One region of the Alteromonas sp. AMM-1 genome, then DNA from elsewhere that is predicted to be linked to it. Evidence: predicted binding sites of a transcription regulator. Region 1 holds the regulator's gene; the other holds the start of a gene.
The links. The regulator sigma-54, encoded in region 1, starts transcription at its own class of promoters, with help from an activator protein. The targets are predictions, from matches to a motif close to GTTGGCACGNNNNTNGNNT.

Region 1 (8,517 bases):
GGAAAAGGTCATATTGTCTACGTTGACTAAATAGTCCATGTTTGTTTGTTTTTCCTGTTACAGACTGAAATATGGCTAACATTTCAGATCAGAAGCCCAATCTCGGTCCCTTCGTAGGATTGTACGCTGTTTCAACGCCATCCTCTAAACACAAATACGTTACAATTTATAACTAACGGGCTTGCTCTACTCAGCTTTAGCGCTTAGGCGTTAGCAAATAACTGGCCAAATTATCAGGCATTTTGCTTATACGGTCTGTTTGAAAGATCCGGTTTACTCATTCGAAATCCTCGAATTTAGGTACTTTGCTTACCAAACCGCTAACCTGGACCGATACAATACAGTTTACCGGCAATTAAAAGTAAACCGTTAGTCTGCGTTGGGAGACAGATCCCCCTACCTTTTTATATTCAACTAAAGTCTACCACAGCAATTTCCAATTACATACATTCATGTAGGTATATATCGTAAATAGATGTAAACGATGAGTAATCTGTTGCTGTGTTCAACCATAGGACCAGCAAAAGCCAATATTTCTCCCCACCCAAGCATAGGAATACGCGCTTTTTTTTGCGAGAATACACTTTTTGGTGCATTGCAGGTTTTCGCGTGGTAACACAAATCGCAATTTTCCTGGTCGGTCTGGCGGTGCTTAGCTGGAGCGCAGACAAGTTTGTATACGGTGCTTCAGCACTGGCAAGGAACATTGGCATATCGCCCATGATGATTGGTTTAACCATTGTGGCGATGGGTTCTTCTGCACCTGAAATCGTGGTATCAGCGGTTGCCTCGTTGAGCGGTAATACAAATACGGCCGTAGGTAATGCGCTTGGTTCAAATATTACCAATATCGGTTTGGTACTGGGCATAACCGCCCTGATTAAACCGCTGCTCGTGTCATCCAGTACGCTTAAACGCGAGTTTCCGGTTCTGCTTGCCGTTAACATTATTGCGGTCTATTTTCTGTACGATGGGGAATTGAGCGCCCGCGAAGGCATTATTCTTATACTGCTGTTTATTTTTGTGCTGGCTGGCATGGCGTGGATTTCGTTGCTGGTAGAAAAAGGCGATCCACTTATCAATGAAACCTCCGATGAAATACCTTCGCAGGAAGAAACCGGCAAAGCCGTTTTATGGATTGGTGTTGGGCTGATACTGTTGCCACTGAGCGCACAATACATGGTAGATTCCGCAGTTTACATAGCACGCTATTTTGGGTTGAGCGATCTTATTATTGGCTTAACGATTATTGCCCTGGGCACCAGCCTGCCTGAATTAGCTGCCAGTGTGGCTGGCGTAATGAAAGGCGAGGATGATTTGGCACTGGGTAATGTTATCGGTTCAAACATCTTTAACTTATTGGCGGTGCTTGGTATGCCAGGGCTGATAGCGCCTGGCTTACTGGATGAAAACGCAGCAAACCGGGACGCCTTTGTTATGCTCGGCATGACATTATTATTGCTCACCTTCAGCTTTAATTTCCGGGGAACCCGGCAGATAACCCGTATCGAAGCCGGTTTATTGCTGCTTAGTTTTTTCGCCTATCAGTATTGGTTATTCGCATAATGACAACAACAAACGCTCAATTTATTGCCTCGGGTAAACAAGTAGTCGACATCGAGCTAAACGCGATAGCAGCGCTCAGTAGCAGGTTGGACGAACAATTTGCCAATGCCTGTAAACTGCTCATGCAGTGTCAGGGAAAAGTAGTGGTAAGTGGCATGGGAAAATCCGGGCACATTGGCAACAAGATTGCCGCCACCCTGGCAAGTACAGGTACGCCAGCTTTTTTTATGCACCCAGGCGAGGCCAATCACGGTGATTTGGGCATGCTGGCCTCAAACGACGTGTTGGTAGCCATCTCGAATTCAGGCGAAACAGGGGAATTACTCAACCTGTTGCCCGTAGTAAAACGCATGAATGTACCTGTGATTGCTATTACTAATCGCGCCGACAGCACACTGGGAAAATATGCAGACGTAGTACTGGACATCGGTGTCGAGCAGGAAGCCTGCTCGCTTGGCCTGGCTCCCACCACCAGCACAACGGTAACCCTGGTCCTGGGCGACGCACTGGCGGTTGCATTGCTGGATGCCAAAGGGTTTACCTCTGATGATTTTGCATTGTCACATCCTGGCGGCAGCTTGGGCAGAAAACTCTTGCTCACGGTTGATGACATTATGCTCAAAGGCGACGAAATCCCGTTAGTGCCTGTTTCGGCCACCATTACCCAGGCTCTGCTGGAAATATCCAAAAAGGGATTAGGACTTACCGGCATCGTTAATGAACACAATGAATTACTTGGCGTATTTACTGACGGCGACTTGCGACGTTTGCTGGATGCCCGGGTAGATATTCACGCCACGGCAGTGGCAAATGTGATGACTAAAGGCTGTAAAACGTCTCAGGCAGGGGAACTTGCTGTAGAAGCCCTGAATCTGATGGAAAGCTACAAAATCAGCGCATTACTGGTAGTAAACGAAAACAGACAGCCTATTGGTGCCTTTAACATGCATATGTTGTTAAAAGCCGGAGTAATTTAATGAATACCGTTGATACCCTTTATGGGCCGATAGCGTTAAAGCAATTCAAGCAGTTACGCACACTGCGATTATTGGTATGTGACGTAGACGGCGTGTTTTCCGACGGCAGAATTTATTTGGGCAATAATGGTGAAGAACTGAAGGCCTTTCACACCCGTGATGGTTACGGGATAAAAGCGCTGATTAACGCCGGTGTGGAAGTTGCTGTTATTACCGGTCGAACGTCTGCCATTGTGGCTAATCGCATGAAATCGCTCACGGTACAGCACATCATTCAGGGCGAAGAGAACAAAGCTGACGCACTGGCTGCCCTGCTTAAAAAACTCAACATCAAACCGCAGGACGTAGCCGCCATTGGCGATGATATGCCCGATACCGGCATGTTCGAACATTCTGCCGTGCATATTGCTGTTAGAGATGCCCATCCTCAGGTGATTGCGCAGGCTAACTGGGTAACCACCTTGCCAGGCGGATTTGGTGCCGTGCGGGAAGTATGCGACACCATATTGCAGGCAAAAGGCAAATTGAAAGGCATTCTTGGGGCCAGTGTATGAGCCGACTGGGATTAATTATTGCCGGCCTGTTTATTCTGGCATTAGGGCTGTATTTACCCGGCTTAATGGAAGAGCCACCCAAGCAGGTAATGGATGAAGATGCCCGTGCCCTTACGCCAACCTACCAGGCGCGCAATCTCACCACCACTATATATGACGAAGAAGGCAACCGTATTCAACAAGTCTTTTCATCGCGAATGGAACATTATCAGTTTTTAGGCTTTGTGCTCTTTCTGGCACCGCAATATACTATCTATCAGACATCGGGCGAGCCGCCATGGCAGGTAGTGGCCAGCGAAGGTACACTTTACGATAACAATATGATCCAGTTAGAAAACAACGTGGTGATTGTGAGTAAAAACCCGGACGACTTTGTACAACGGGTTGAAACCGATTATCTGGAAATAGATCTGGACAAACAGTCGATGGTATCAGAAGCTCACGTTGTGATTTCCGGACCTGAATTTACTATTCAAAGCAATGGATTAACGGCCGATTTGCTGAATAAAACTTATGAGTTAAATCAACATGTACAAACCACTTATCAGCCTGCTAACTAGTGCTGCACTAGCTGTGTTAGCAACCACTGCTTATGCAGAACAATCGGACTTTAAAAAGCCGATAGAGCTAAAAGCTGAATCACAATTCTTAGACGGTAAAAATAAAAAGTCGGTGTTTATCGACAACGTACAAATTGTACAAGGCAGCCTGAATATTCTGGCCGACCGGGTAGAAGTAGAAGCCACTGAAGGCAAAGGTAAAGAAGTGTTTTCTGCCACGGGCAAGCCTGCTATTTACCGCCAAAAGCTGGATGATGGTCGCACAGTGGAAGCCAAGGCATTTGAAATTCGCTACGAAGTAGGTAGCCGCACGATCTCGCTAACCGGCAAAGCAGAACTACTGCAAAACAGCTCTGTGGTGAAAGGTGACTCTATTGTGTACAACATGGAAAAAGAGCAACTGATCGCCAAAGGCGATGGCAGTGGCACTGGCCGTGTTACCACGGTATTCAGCACCCAAACTATTGATGCATTAAAGCAGGAAAAGCAAGATAAGCAGGACAAAAAGCCCAAGAATCCCACACCTGATACCGATGCTAAGGAAGACCAGCGCTAATGGCAGTACTCACAGCGAAACACCTGGCAAAATCCTATAAATCCCGCCAGGTGGTACGGGACGTTAGTGTTGAAGTGTCAAGCGGCCAGATTGTAGGTTTACTCGGCCCTAATGGCGCAGGTAAAACCACTACGTTTTACATGATCGTTGGATTGGTGCCACTGGACAAAGGCGACATACGCATTGGCGACATGGATCTAACCCGCCAGCCCATGCATGAACGCGCGCGCCATGGCATTGGCTATTTGCCGCAGGAAGCGTCTATTTTTCGCAAACTCAGCGTATTCGACAACATCATGGCTATTCTGCAAACGCGTAAAGATTTAAGTGCAGATGAACGCCAGAATGAAGCCGATGCCCTGCTTGATGAATTTAATATCAACCATATACGCAATAGTACAGGCATGAGTTTATCGGGTGGTGAGCGCCGTCGGGTAGAGATTGCCCGGGCTCTGGCGGCCAATCCCAAATTTATTTTGCTGGACGAACCCTTTGCAGGTGTTGACCCAATTTCGGTTAATGATATAAAGAAGATCATTCAGCATTTGCGGGATAGGGATATCGGTATATTAATTACCGACCACAACGTGCGGGAAACCCTTGATGTGTGCGAGAAAGCATACATAGTGAGCCAGGGTGAACTGATAGCCCAGGGCACCGCAGAAGAGGTTTTAAGTAATCAAAAAGTGAAGGATGTATACCTTGGTGAGCAATTCAGGCTATAGTTAAGGTAAATATGAAAAAGCTTGATGCAATACCCCATCCAATAACAGGGCGTTAAGAAAAGAAGTAGATGAAACCATCTTTACAACTCAAATTTAGTCAACAACTTACCATGACGCCGCAGTTACAGCAGGCTATTAAGCTGCTGCAACTTTCTACGCTGGATTTACAGCAGGAAATTCAGGAAGCACTAGACGCTAATCCACTGCTGGAAATAGACGAAAGTAGCGATACCGACCACTTTGAAAGAAACAACCTGGATGCCGACAACGAGGCGCAACCCAGTACCAGCAGCGACAGTATGGATACCAACGAAGCGCTGGAGAAGAACGAATTACCCGATGAACTTCCCATCGACAGCACCTGGGACGAATACTACTCAGCAGGCTCGGCCCCTGCACCGGGCCCGTCATCTAACGACGACGAACAAATTTTTCAGGGTGAAACCACCGACAACATTCAGGACCATTTGCTTTGGCAGATGCGTTTAACCCCATTCAGCGATGTAGACCGGGCTATAGCTATCGCTATCATCGACTCAATTGACGAATCAGGATATTTAACGGTTAGCCTGGACGACATTCTTCAAAGCGTAAATTCTGAAGACGATGTGGATGAGCCCATAGAAATGGACGAAGTGGAATGCGTACTGAAACGCATTCAAATGTTCGACCCGATTGGTTCTGGTTCACGGACGCCACAGGAGTGCCTTCTGGTTCAGTTAAAGCAATTTGCCGAAGATACGCCCTGGCTGAACGAAGCAAAAATGCTGATCGACGAATACGCCGACTTACTTGGCAGTAAAGATTATCGAACCCTTATGCGTAAATCGCGTCTAAAAGAGGACGATTTGCGTGAAGCCATGCGTTTGTTGCAAACACTTAACCCCCGTCCTGGCAGTGCTCTTATTACCAAAGAGCCTGAATACGTGATCCCGGATGTGTCGGTGACCAAGCGCAATGGTCGATGGATGGTAGAACTCAATCCGGATAGTTTACCGAAACTGAGCGTTAACCAGCAGTACGCGGCCATGAGTCGCCAAGCGCGTAACAGCTCAGATTCACAGTTTATCCGTTCACATATGCAGGAAGCCAAATGGTTCATTAAGAGCCTGGAATCGCGTAACGAAACGCTGATGAAAGTGGCAAACTGTATTGTGCAACAGCAACTTGGCTTTTTTGAACACGGGCCGGAAATGATGAAGCCCATGGTACTGAATGACGTGGCAGAAATGGTAGATATGCACGAGTCCACCATTTCGCGCGTGACAACACAAAAGTACATGCACACACCGCGTGGTATTTTTGAGTTGAAGTACTTCTTCTCCAGCCATGTTGCCACTGAGTCTGGCGGCGAATGTTCGTCTACAGCAATTCGTGCGTTAATTAAGAAACTGGTTGCCGCAGAAAAGCCCAGTAAACCGCTCAGCGATAGCAAGATTGCTCAATTGTTGGCTGATCAAGGCATTATGGTTGCCCGGCGGACAATAGCAAAATACCGGGAATCGCTTTCGATTCCACCGTCTAACCAACGCAAGAGCCTCATTTAGGCTGAAATATAAGGAAGACGAACTATGCAAATTAATCTTTCAGGTCATCACGTTGAGATTACCGATTCTTTGCGTAATTATGTTGAGACAAAATTTACTAAACTGGAGCGACACTTCGATCACATATCCAATGTGCATGTGATCCTGAATGTTGAAAAACTGAGTCAAAAAGCGGAAGCTACAGTGCACTTAAGCGGTGCTGAAGTGTTTGCTTCGTCTGAAGATTCCGATATGTACGCGGCGATTGATAGCATGGTAGACAAACTGGATAGACAGGTTATCAAGCACAAGGAAAAGCTCAAAAAACATTAAGTCACCAACCTTATGAATATACAAGCGTTAGTGAGCCTGGACCGCACCGAGTGTGCGGTTCAGTGCAATAGCAAGAAACGAATTCTTGAAATTATCAGTGATATCGCCGCTCAGACGAGTCCCGAAATCGACAAGGAAACAGTGCTCAGTGCATTGATGGCCAGGGAGAAAGTAGGCAGTACTGGTATTGGCAATGGTATTGCACTGCCGCACGGCAGGCTGGCAGATTTATCCAAAGTGACCGCCGTGGTGGTGACGACTACGCCCGCTATTGACTTTGACGCCATTGACGATAAGCCCGTCGATATTTTCTTTGCGATATTAGTGCCGGAAAATCAAACTCAAGGCCACTTGCAGACTTTGGCAACTATCGCAGGTAAACTCAGTCAGAAAGATATTATCAAAGCCATTCGTGGAGCCGAAACCAAAGAAGAGGTTATTGCTGCTCTCTGTGATGGTTGAACAACCGGCTAACAAGGAACTGGGCTACACATGAAACTCATCATTATCAGCGGGCGCTCTGGCTCAGGTAAATCTGTTGCGTTACGCGCACTGGAAGACCTGGGTTATTACTGTGTTGACAACATTCCGGTAAATTTGCTGCCCACGCTTACTCACACTGTAGTAGATGAATACGATCAGGTTGCGGTAAGTATTGATGTGCGTAACCTGCCAAAAGACCCGGATGAATTGGTTGAAATTCTGGATTATTTGCCCTCGTCCTGGACAATGACCATCGTGTATATTGATGCCAGCGACGATATCCTGGTTAAGCGATTCAGCGAAACACGTCGTTTGCATCCACTGGCAAAGCTTAACAAATCACTGGCCGAATCCATCCAGGCAGAGCGCGAACTGCTCGCCCCGGTTACCGAACGCGCAGATTTGTATATCGACACCGACAATCTGTCAATCCACCAGCTGGCTGAACTGATCCGCGAACGGATCCTGGGCAAAAAGAGTTCCCGTTTAGTGTTGGTGTTTGAGTCTTTCGGCTTTAAACACGGCATCCCTAAAGACGCCGATTACGTGTTCGACGCGCGCTTTTTACCCAACCCACACTGGGAGCCGGATTTGAAACATTTAACCGGTTTAGACTCTCCGGTAGAAGCATTTCTTGGATCACAACCCATCGTTACCAAGTTTATCTGGCAAATTCAGAATTTGCTGACCACCTGGTTGCCGCACCTCGAACGCAATAACCGCAGCTATGTAACTATTGCTATAGGCTGCACCGGCGGGCAACACCGCTCGGTATTTGTGGCGCAAACGTTAGCCAAACTCTTTAGTGATAAACACCCGGATGTACAAATCCGCCACCGCGAGCTCAACCGATAATGCGTATTGAAAAAACACTGACCATAGTAAACAAACTTGGCTTACATGCACGTGCTGCTACGCAATTAGTACAATTAGCGAATCAGTTTACAGCCACTATTATTGTGAAAAAGGGCGATAACGAATGTAACGCCAACAGCGTATTAGGCCTGATGATGCTTGAAAGCCACCAGGGTGAACAGGTGGATATTATTTGTGAGGGCGACCAGGCTGCAGAAGCGATGGATGCTGTAGAGTCACTCATCGTTGGACGCTTCAACGAAGACGAATAATACCCCGTCACCTGTCCGGTGTTCACCTGTGAATACCGGACATAACCCTCAAATTCCCTCCATTTTGCACAACATTTTTTAATGGCCCAACCATTAAACTGCAACTTATC
Region 2 (8,517 bases), on a different contig from region 1:
GTGCGCTGGGTGTAACCATGTATCTGCCTGAGCAGGACCGCGTTAGCCACACCAAACAACATCTGGAATGTATGATATCCAGTTTGTTCGGTGGACGTCTGGCAGAAGCCATTATTTATGGCAATGATAAAGTCACCACTGGTGCGTCAAATGATATTGAACGCGCTACTGACATTGCCCGCAAAATGGTAACGCAATGGGGCTTATCTGACAAAATGGGTCCAATGCTGTACGCGGAGGAAGAAGGTGAAGTATTCCTGGGCAGATCTATGTCCAAGGCTTCTCATATGTCAGATGATACCGCTCGCGCTATTGACGCGGAAATCAAGTCGGTTATTGATCGTAACTACGATCGGGCCAAGCAAATTCTGGAAGAGAATATTGATATTCTTCATTCCATGAAAGATGCATTGATGAAGTATGAAACCATTGATGCTAAGCAGATTGACGATTTGATGGCTCGTCGTGATGTTCGCCCACCAGCAGGTTGGGATGATCGTTCATCGGATGGTGGTAAGCCAAGTGGTGGTGCAACGGTAAAAGACAGTGACATTGCCCGCGACTCCACAGATAAACCTGCTGTTGGCAAACCAGGTGACTTGCCAGGTTAAGGTTTAACAGTAATAGAAAAGCGCCGAAACCGGCGCTTTTTTTGTTATGCTTGCAATATCAGTCCAGTGTCCAATCTGATTTTCATCGAAAGAAGTACTGGTAAATTCAATGGTATCAATATGCAAATAAGGCATTTAGTACTTAGCCGAACCTCGCCCCAGGTTATGGGCATTCTCAATGTAACACCTGATTCATTTTCTGATGGTGGTAGACACAATTCCATAGACAATGCGCTCACGCAGGCTTTAGCCATGGAGTCTGAGGGGGCAACCATTATTGATATTGGTGGTGAATCAACCCGCCCTGGTGCCCCAGAAGTGACTATTGATGAGGAGTTGCGCAGAGTAGTACCGGTAGTAGAAGCTATTCGTAAACATTCTGACGTGATAATTTCCATAGATACCAGTAAGCCTGAAATAATGGATGCTGCCCTTCACGCTGGTGCTGATTTTATTAATGACGTCAGGGCCTTACAGTTACCCGGTGCGCTGGATGTTGTAGCAAAGCACGGTGTACCTGTGTGCTTAATGCACATGCAGGGTGATCCAGCCAGTATGCAGAATAAACCAGTGTATAGTGATGTTACTGCTGAGGTTGAAGCATTTTTAATCAGTCGCATAAATGCTTGTCTTGACGCGGGCATTGATAAAAACAAAATCCTGCTTGACCCGGGTTTTGGCTTCGGTAAAACTCTTGAGCACAATTATGCGTTACTCGCTGATTTAGCTTTATTTCATCGTTTCGGGATGCCTTTGTTAATTGGCATGTCTCGTAAATCGATGATTGGCCAGGTCATCAATAAACCTGTTGATCAGCGGTTAGCCGGCAGCCTGGCACTGGCCACTATTGCAGCACAGATGGGCGCGCACATTTTGCGGGTTCACGATGTAGCGCAAACGCGTGATGTGATTGCGATAGTAAACGCATTTAATAAGTACAAAAAACAATAAGGGGATCCCATGGGGGAAAGGAAATATTTTGGTACCGATGGTATTCGTGGCAAGGTGGGCGAAAGCGCCATTAACCCGGAATTTGTAACAAAGCTTGGGTGGGCCGCCGGTAAGGTATTGGCAGGTCAGGGCACAAATAAAGTACTGATTGGGAAAGACACGCGTATTTCCGGTTACATGCTTGAATCTGCGCTTGAAGCAGGGTTGTCCGCAGCGGGTATCAATATCGGTTTATTAGGCCCCATGCCTACACCAGCGATAGCGTATTTAACCAAAACGTTCCGTTCAGAGGCTGGTATTGTTATCAGCGCCTCACATAACCCTTACTACGACAACGGCATTAAGTTTTTCTCTGCTGACGGTTTTAAACTTGACGATGACATAGAAATTGCCATTGAAGCCATGATGGATGAACCCATGACCTGTGTTGCGTCTAACAAGTTGGGTAAAGCCACACGGATTAACGACGCAGCCGGGCGCTACATTGAGTTTTGTAAAGGTACCTTCCCATCGGATTTGTCGTTAAAAGGCTTAAAGATTGTGGTGGACTGTGCACACGGCGCAACCTATCACATTGCGCCATTGGTGTTGTCGGAACTGGGCGCTGATGTCATTGAAATTGGCACCTCACCCAATGGGTTGAATATTAATGACCGAGTGGGCGCTACTTCGATGAAAGCCATCGTTGACAGAGTAGTTGAATCGGGCGCAGACCTGGGCTTTGCACTCGATGGTGACGGCGACCGTATAATGATGGTCGACAATCAGGGTAACGTAATCGATGGTGATCAGATCCTGTATATCATTGCTCGCGATGCACTGAGATCAGGTCGCTTGAATGGCGGCGTGGTAGGGACGCTAATGAGTAATCTGGGTCTTGAAAATGCTCTCAGTAAACTTGGCGTACCGTTTGTCCGTTCCAAAGTAGGCGACCGCTACGTAATGGAATTACTTCAGCAAAAAGGCTGGAGCATCGGCGGTGAGAACTCCGGACACGTGTTAAACCTGAATCTTGCTTCTACAGGAGACGGCATAGTAGCGGGATTGCAGGTGCTAACGGCGATGCTGCGTGCAAATATGTCGTTATATGAACTAGCCGGTGGCTTTGATAAATATCCGCAAACCCTTGTGAACGTGCGTTTTGAGGATAAGGGCATTGATCCACTGGAATCTGAAGCTGTTCTGCAAGCGAAGCGTGAAGCTGAGGCGACACTGGGCAAGCGCGGTCGGGTCTTATTGCGCAAAAGTGGTACCGAACCGCTAATTCGCGTGATGGTAGAGTCGGATGATGAACTGGCTTCAACCACTCAGGCAGAGAAAATAGCGGCAGCTGTTCGTAATGTCGCCAGTTGATTGTTTTTAGACAGAGAAAATGGTTTTTCCACTTGTATAATGCAGTGGGAATAGTTAATATCACGCCCGCTCTGACACTGGGATAGAGTCAAAAACCGAGACCGAGAAGCGTATGAGAAAGCCAATCGTTGCAGGAAACTGGAAAATGAACGGAAACCGTTCATTGGTGAGCGAATTTAGCAGTCTAATGCACGGCGTAGATGCCGACGCAGTTGATGTTATAATTTGTCCTCCTGCGTGTTTTCTTGGCAGTTTTGTTGCACCAGACTTTGCGCTTGGTGGACAAACGTTAAGCGAGTTGGATAATGGCGCCCACACAGGTGACATTTCCGCTGAAATGCTGAAAGAGTTTGGTTGTCGGTATGTGATTGTTGGCCACTCAGAGCGCCGCGAAGACCACTGCGAAAGTAATGCGTTGGTAGCAGCGAAGGCACTTAAAGCGATTGAAAGTGGTTTGGTGCCGATTATTTGCGTAGGCGAAAGCCTGGCTACACGCGAAGCAGGGGAGTTAGAAGGGTTTCTGGCGGCTCAGCTGGATGCACTGACTGTATCGTTAACTGCAGAGCAGTTAAGTAAAACAGTCATCGCCTATGAACCTATTTGGGCCATAGGCACAGGCGTGACAGCGTCTCCCGAGCAAGCACAGGATGCCCACGCGTTTATCCGTGGTCACCTGGCAAAATTCGATGCCAATGTGGCGGCGAATATACAGATTTTATATGGCGGCAGTGTTAAAGCAGATAATGCTGAAGAACTGTTTGCACAAGCCGACATCGACGGTGGCCTCATAGGTGGCGCTAGTCTGAAGGTGGATGATTTTAGGAAGATTTGCCAAGCGGCAGGTTAAGAGGACAAAGAATGTTATATCAAGCATTGTTAGTCGCGTACCTTGTGGTAGCACTCTTACTGATTGGATTTGTATTAATTCAACAAGGTAAAGGCGCTGACATGGGCGCGTCGTTTGGTGCAGGTGGCGCCAATACGGTATTCGGTTCATCAGGTTCTGGTAACTTTATGACCCGTACCACAGGTTTTCTGGCTACGGCGTTTTTTGCCATTAGCCTGTTGTTAGGTGCTTTAACGTCTCAGCGTGAAAGCGCAACAGATGAGTGGGAAAACCTGGAAGTACCTGCTGCGGTTCAGCAAGTAGCACCAGCCGATTCTGATGTGCCGGCAACACCGGCACAAGAAGATAAGTCGGATGTACCTAACTAAGAAATTTGCGGAAGTGGTGGAATTGGTAGACACGCCATCTTGAGGGGGTGGTGGCTTCGGCCGTGCGGGTTCAAGTCCCGCTTTCCGCACCAAATTTGAAAGCCACCGTTATGGTGGCTTTTTTATTTCTGCAACAAACAAAAACAGTGGTATTACATAGTGTTTTTGCAAATTTGTGTGTGCAGCGCTAAGTTAACAACGGGTAACCCGTTACAAAAATGGACAAGCAGAGGCTCTGATGGGAATAATTAAGCTATTGGCGTCATTGATTTTGCCGCCATTGGGTGTGTACTTAAAAGTGGGTGTATGTGGTACGTTTTGGCTCAATATCCTGCTTACCATATTCGGGTACTTGCCTGGCGTAATTCACGCGTTTTTTGTATTGATCAATAATAAAGGTAGTGATGATGTTTAAGCGCTTATTAATAATTGCATGTGTTGCTTGTCTTTCTGTAGGTTGTGCCACCTTGGAAGGGGCAGGTAAAGATATAGAAAAAGCCGGAAAAGCGATTCAGGAAGCAGTAGATAGCGAATAATCGCCTGATTGTCAGCAGGTATTTGCACTACAAAACAGCGTGCAAATACCTGTATAAACGTGTTTTCCTGGTTTTCAGAAAGACTTGTTCGATTCGTGCAATAAATCTGCCTTATGCCAGACTGGTCATCTCTTTCCGATATGACTGTGCGAGTTCATTTTTCTGTTTGGCGGTAAGCATTTTACCAGCAACCTGAAAAAATCCTTGTTCTTCGTCATTCAGGTGATGTTCAACTTGTTCTCTTAGCTGTTTTAGTGTCTTTAGCCAAACCGGCGAGCTCCAGTCAGTAGAATCAAGTTTGGCAATAAGTTCATCAATTTCATGGTGCTCAGCAATACCGTGACGCGATAAATCCACCGCACTGTCGTGTTTCATTAAGGGCATATAAAAGTGTCGCTCTTCGGCTGTAGCATGTTCCTGAAGCGCCTGTTTTAACTCTTCAAAATATTCCCTGCGGGCCGGCGTATCGCCGTGAGTTTCGCACAAAATTTTTAATAACAGTCGTTGTTTTTCATGATCCTGACGTAGTACTTCAAATATTGTCATCGTCAAACTCCTTAGTTAGTGAATAAGCAATTGGTATAATCACTATTTTAGCAATCCTCGTGCCTTATCTTAAGTATATGATTTGTATTGATATTATATGTTTTCATGGCAATGTTTTATTTACTCGTTCTGGAATATTTACTGAGGTGTTTGTAATATTCTCATGCTGTTGCAGACCGGTTCCGCCACTTAATTAAACCGGCGTTTATCTACCAACATGTCAAGACTGGTCGGTACCGTTTGTATATCAAGAGAGTCAGATTCGTAAACCTCACCATCGATCACATAGCGTAACAGCCCGGGAAATCGTATGTTTATTCGATTGACGCGTTTGTGAAAAATGCTATCAGATTCGGCTTTGTGTTCAGTATTGCTGAACGCCAGTTCTGCGAGACTGAGTATTGGTGTATCAGTGTCTGCTTTTAACCAGGTGACGTCGAGTTTGCCGTCTTTCATATCGGGTAATTCACCGCCTTGTGCCAGCGCCGTCGTTTTAGGTGCGGCATTCGCTACCACCAGCGATGTTGTGTTGATTATTTCAGGTGGCTGATTATCGAATGAAACGGCTACCTCAATAGGTTCATTTTGTCTGATTGCCTGCCATAAGCCAGCCAGATAGGCGAATTGCCCGCCTGCATTTTTTTCTTCGCGATCGGCGTGTTCAATCATTTTGGATTCAAATCCTATGGCTGAAACTAATAGCATTAACTTATTGTTACATCGTGCAGTATCTACCGTGGTACTGAATTGATCACACAATACCTCACACGCTGTTTCTATTGGGTTTAATACACTGCGTTTACCGTAAATTACCTGGCTTAGTGCATTGGCCGTACCCAAAGGAATAATTCCCAGCGTTTTGCATTGTTCAATTGCAATACTGGCTACTTCGGTAACGGTACCGTCACCACCACAGGCAACCAGGATGTCGTTATTATCAGCAACCGCTTGTTGGGCACATTGTGTGGTGGTAACGTCTTTTTGTGTTTCATAAATACGCACTGTGAAGTGTGCATTCAAATGCGACAGTATAGTTTGCTGCTGCTTCGACCATTTCCCACCCCCTGCCACTGGATTTACAATAAGTGCAAGGCGTTTAGTTAATTGCAATAAGCCATTCTGCTGAATTCGAATTAAGGCGCTTAACTGAGAAGAATTCAATCTGGCGGTGGAGCGGATATGCTGAATTGCTTGCATGGCTTCTTCAACGGTTTCGCACTGTTTACTAGCGAGTAAATAGGCCGCCATGATAAATACCGAGCGCCCTCGTCCAAGCGCACAATGGATCAGGATTTTGCTATCAGATAACTGATGTTGATCAATCCAGTTAATGGCAGTAGCGAGCTGTACCTGGGAGGGTGAAGTATGGTCGAGCACCGGGATGTTTAGATAGTCGACATCGTATCGATACGATGTCCAGTCCAGGCTATCAAACTCTGCTGTTACATCTAAAATGCATGTAATCCCTTGCGAACTCAACTTTTCAATATCGCTACTGGTTAGTCGGGTACCTAAGTACAAGTGTTCTGTAATTTGCTGAATATTGGGTACTTTGTCTGTTTTTCTGGCGTATAGGTTGTACAACTGTACGCCAAGTAAAAATGGAATGAAGAGCCAGCGCACGTACAAAGGGATCCTGCCATCTTCGCGTTTGCGGAAAATGCCTGGATAGCCCGACAAATATGCCGCACTCACTGCAAAGAGTGCCAGACTACACCACAGCATTAAGAGGCTAATCAGCCAAAATGAAGACTGCCATGCCAGGATTATGAGTAGTAGGCCTATTGCCAGATAATATTTCACCATTTTCATTGAGACATCCTTAATTAGCTGCGAAGTACAAAGCGAATTCGGCACTGAACTAACGAACGCGTTGTTACGTATCACCCTGTGTTGAGCAAAAATACCGGTGACCAGATTTTTATTTCGTCTTTCGTTTTTGCATACCGATCAACAGACTGTGTTTCAATAAACATGCCGTTAATGAGATATGGCAATCCATTCTGGCCAACCCCGGGGGACTTCAGTGTGAAATCAGCAGCAAATTTTTTGGGGTTTCAGTTGATCTGGTGGTTGATGGTTTTATTTCAAAATCAATATGTTTGGGTGGCCTTGATATTGTTTGTGTGCCATTTTTTTATGGTAAAACACCCATGGATAGAGGGGGGAACCCTGCTTGGGGTGGCTTGTGCGGGGATTGCGTTAGACAGTTTGCTCACGATTTCGGGTGTGTTTGCTTTTCCACAACAAAGCATAATGAGTGGTCTTATCCCCATACCGATATGGCTCGTCGCACTCTGGATTAGTTTTGCTGTAACACTCAGACACAGCTTGTCCTATCTGGCGCGACGGCCAATGATAGCCTCAATATTAGGCGGGGTGGGCGGTCCTTTGAGTTACCTGGCAGGAGAGCGCTTTGGCGCCGTCGTATTCGGATACTCATCAGGTTTAACGTTAATCCTGTTAGCGTTTTTATGGGCATTGCTGATGCCGCTCGCATTTGTTTACATCCATTACCTGGAAAACAGACTATCAGGCGTGAAAAATCTTCAGGGCAATGTGTAAATTTAGCACTGGTTGTTTTGTCTGAGCTTATCCCTCTGGTTAACCAATCTCAACTGCTCACTTGTATTTCTTTATTTTTCAATATCTTTTCTTAATAACGCCGGCATTTTCTCTGAGCTGATAGCTGGCTTATTGTTTGCAATCCGTAATGGGTAAATCTTCAGGCATATGGGTTTTTTGCCTCAAAAAAACAATTCGGAGCTTGTTATGAATTTACCTCTTCATCAAACAACATCAAACGTTGAACAACCGGTTTCTGGCCGTGTTGTACACAAGGCGTTATTACCTGAATATCTGACGGTTGGATTATTGGTTGAGTGCTGGAATGACGCGTTAGATAGCGCTGCGGCCTTGCTTGGAAGCACACTGGGCAATGCAGGGATAAAACTTAAAATTATCAGTGCTGAAGAGCTTATCAGGCCCAATGAGTCGTTAGCAGGCATGGTGGGGTTAATTCTGTCTGTGCATGATAAAACCGATGGTTTGTATGTCCCTAAGTTGGCTGCGCGATTAGCCAACTATGGTAGTACTGTGTTGCCCGATTGCACCTTGTTAAGTTGCATCGATACCAGTGATGCAGGCAAGCGGGCTGATGTGATCCGATGCATTGAAGCCCAGATTTTAGCCCGACAGCAACGCTGGCAATGGATTGGTTTGCCGGGAAATCGACATTCCGATGGCAACATTGTGAACTGGATGCGATCTGTTTGTGTGCAATGCAGGGCACAGGCTAATCAAAA

Region 2: a site for sigma-54 is predicted at 5,261-5,279, ahead of ACLR2L_RS08765 (hemerythrin domain-containing protein). Genes of this name have one in related genera too.

What each region holds. Positions count from the first base shown of each region.
Region 1 covers NZ_JBLBUE010000006.1:47,295-55,811, reverse strand. Annotated here, with positions in the region: gene mlaF (phospholipid ABC transporter ATP-binding protein MlaF) at 1-39, opposite strand, end outside; gene ACLR2L_RS02655 (calcium/sodium antiporter) at 610-1,566, shown strand; gene ACLR2L_RS02650 (KpsF/GutQ family sugar-phosphate isomerase) at 1,566-2,543, shown strand; gene kdsC (3-deoxy-manno-octulosonate-8-phosphatase KdsC) at 2,543-3,097, shown strand; gene lptC (LPS export ABC transporter periplasmic protein LptC) at 3,094-3,657, shown strand; gene lptA (lipopolysaccharide transport periplasmic protein LptA) at 3,626-4,213, shown strand; gene lptB (LPS export ABC transporter ATP-binding protein) at 4,213-4,938, shown strand; gene ACLR2L_RS02625 (RNA polymerase factor sigma-54) at 5,007-6,485, shown strand; gene hpf (ribosome hibernation promoting factor) at 6,510-6,797, shown strand; gene ptsN (PTS IIA-like nitrogen regulatory protein PtsN) at 6,810-7,259, shown strand; gene rapZ (RNase adapter RapZ) at 7,290-8,135, shown strand; gene ACLR2L_RS02605 (HPr family phosphocarrier protein) at 8,135-8,407, shown strand.
Region 2 covers NZ_JBLBUE010000036.1:18,634-27,150, forward strand. Annotated here, with positions in the region: gene ftsH (ATP-dependent zinc metalloprotease FtsH) at 1-611, shown strand, start outside; gene folP (dihydropteroate synthase) at 732-1,562, shown strand; gene glmM (phosphoglucosamine mutase) at 1,572-2,915, shown strand; gene tpiA (triose-phosphate isomerase) at 3,028-3,762, shown strand; gene secG (preprotein translocase subunit SecG) at 3,774-4,130, shown strand; tRNA gene ACLR2L_RS08750 (tRNA-Leu) at 4,138-4,222, shown strand; gene ACLR2L_RS08755 (YqaE/Pmp3 family membrane protein) at 4,369-4,545, shown strand; gene ACLR2L_RS08760 (entericidin A/B family lipoprotein) at 4,538-4,666, shown strand; gene ACLR2L_RS08765 (hemerythrin domain-containing protein) at 4,778-5,212, opposite strand; gene ACLR2L_RS08770 (diacylglycerol kinase family protein) at 5,402-7,024, opposite strand; gene ACLR2L_RS08775 (DUF2878 domain-containing protein) at 7,241-7,777, shown strand; gene ACLR2L_RS08780 (hypothetical protein) at 7,985-8,517, shown strand, end outside.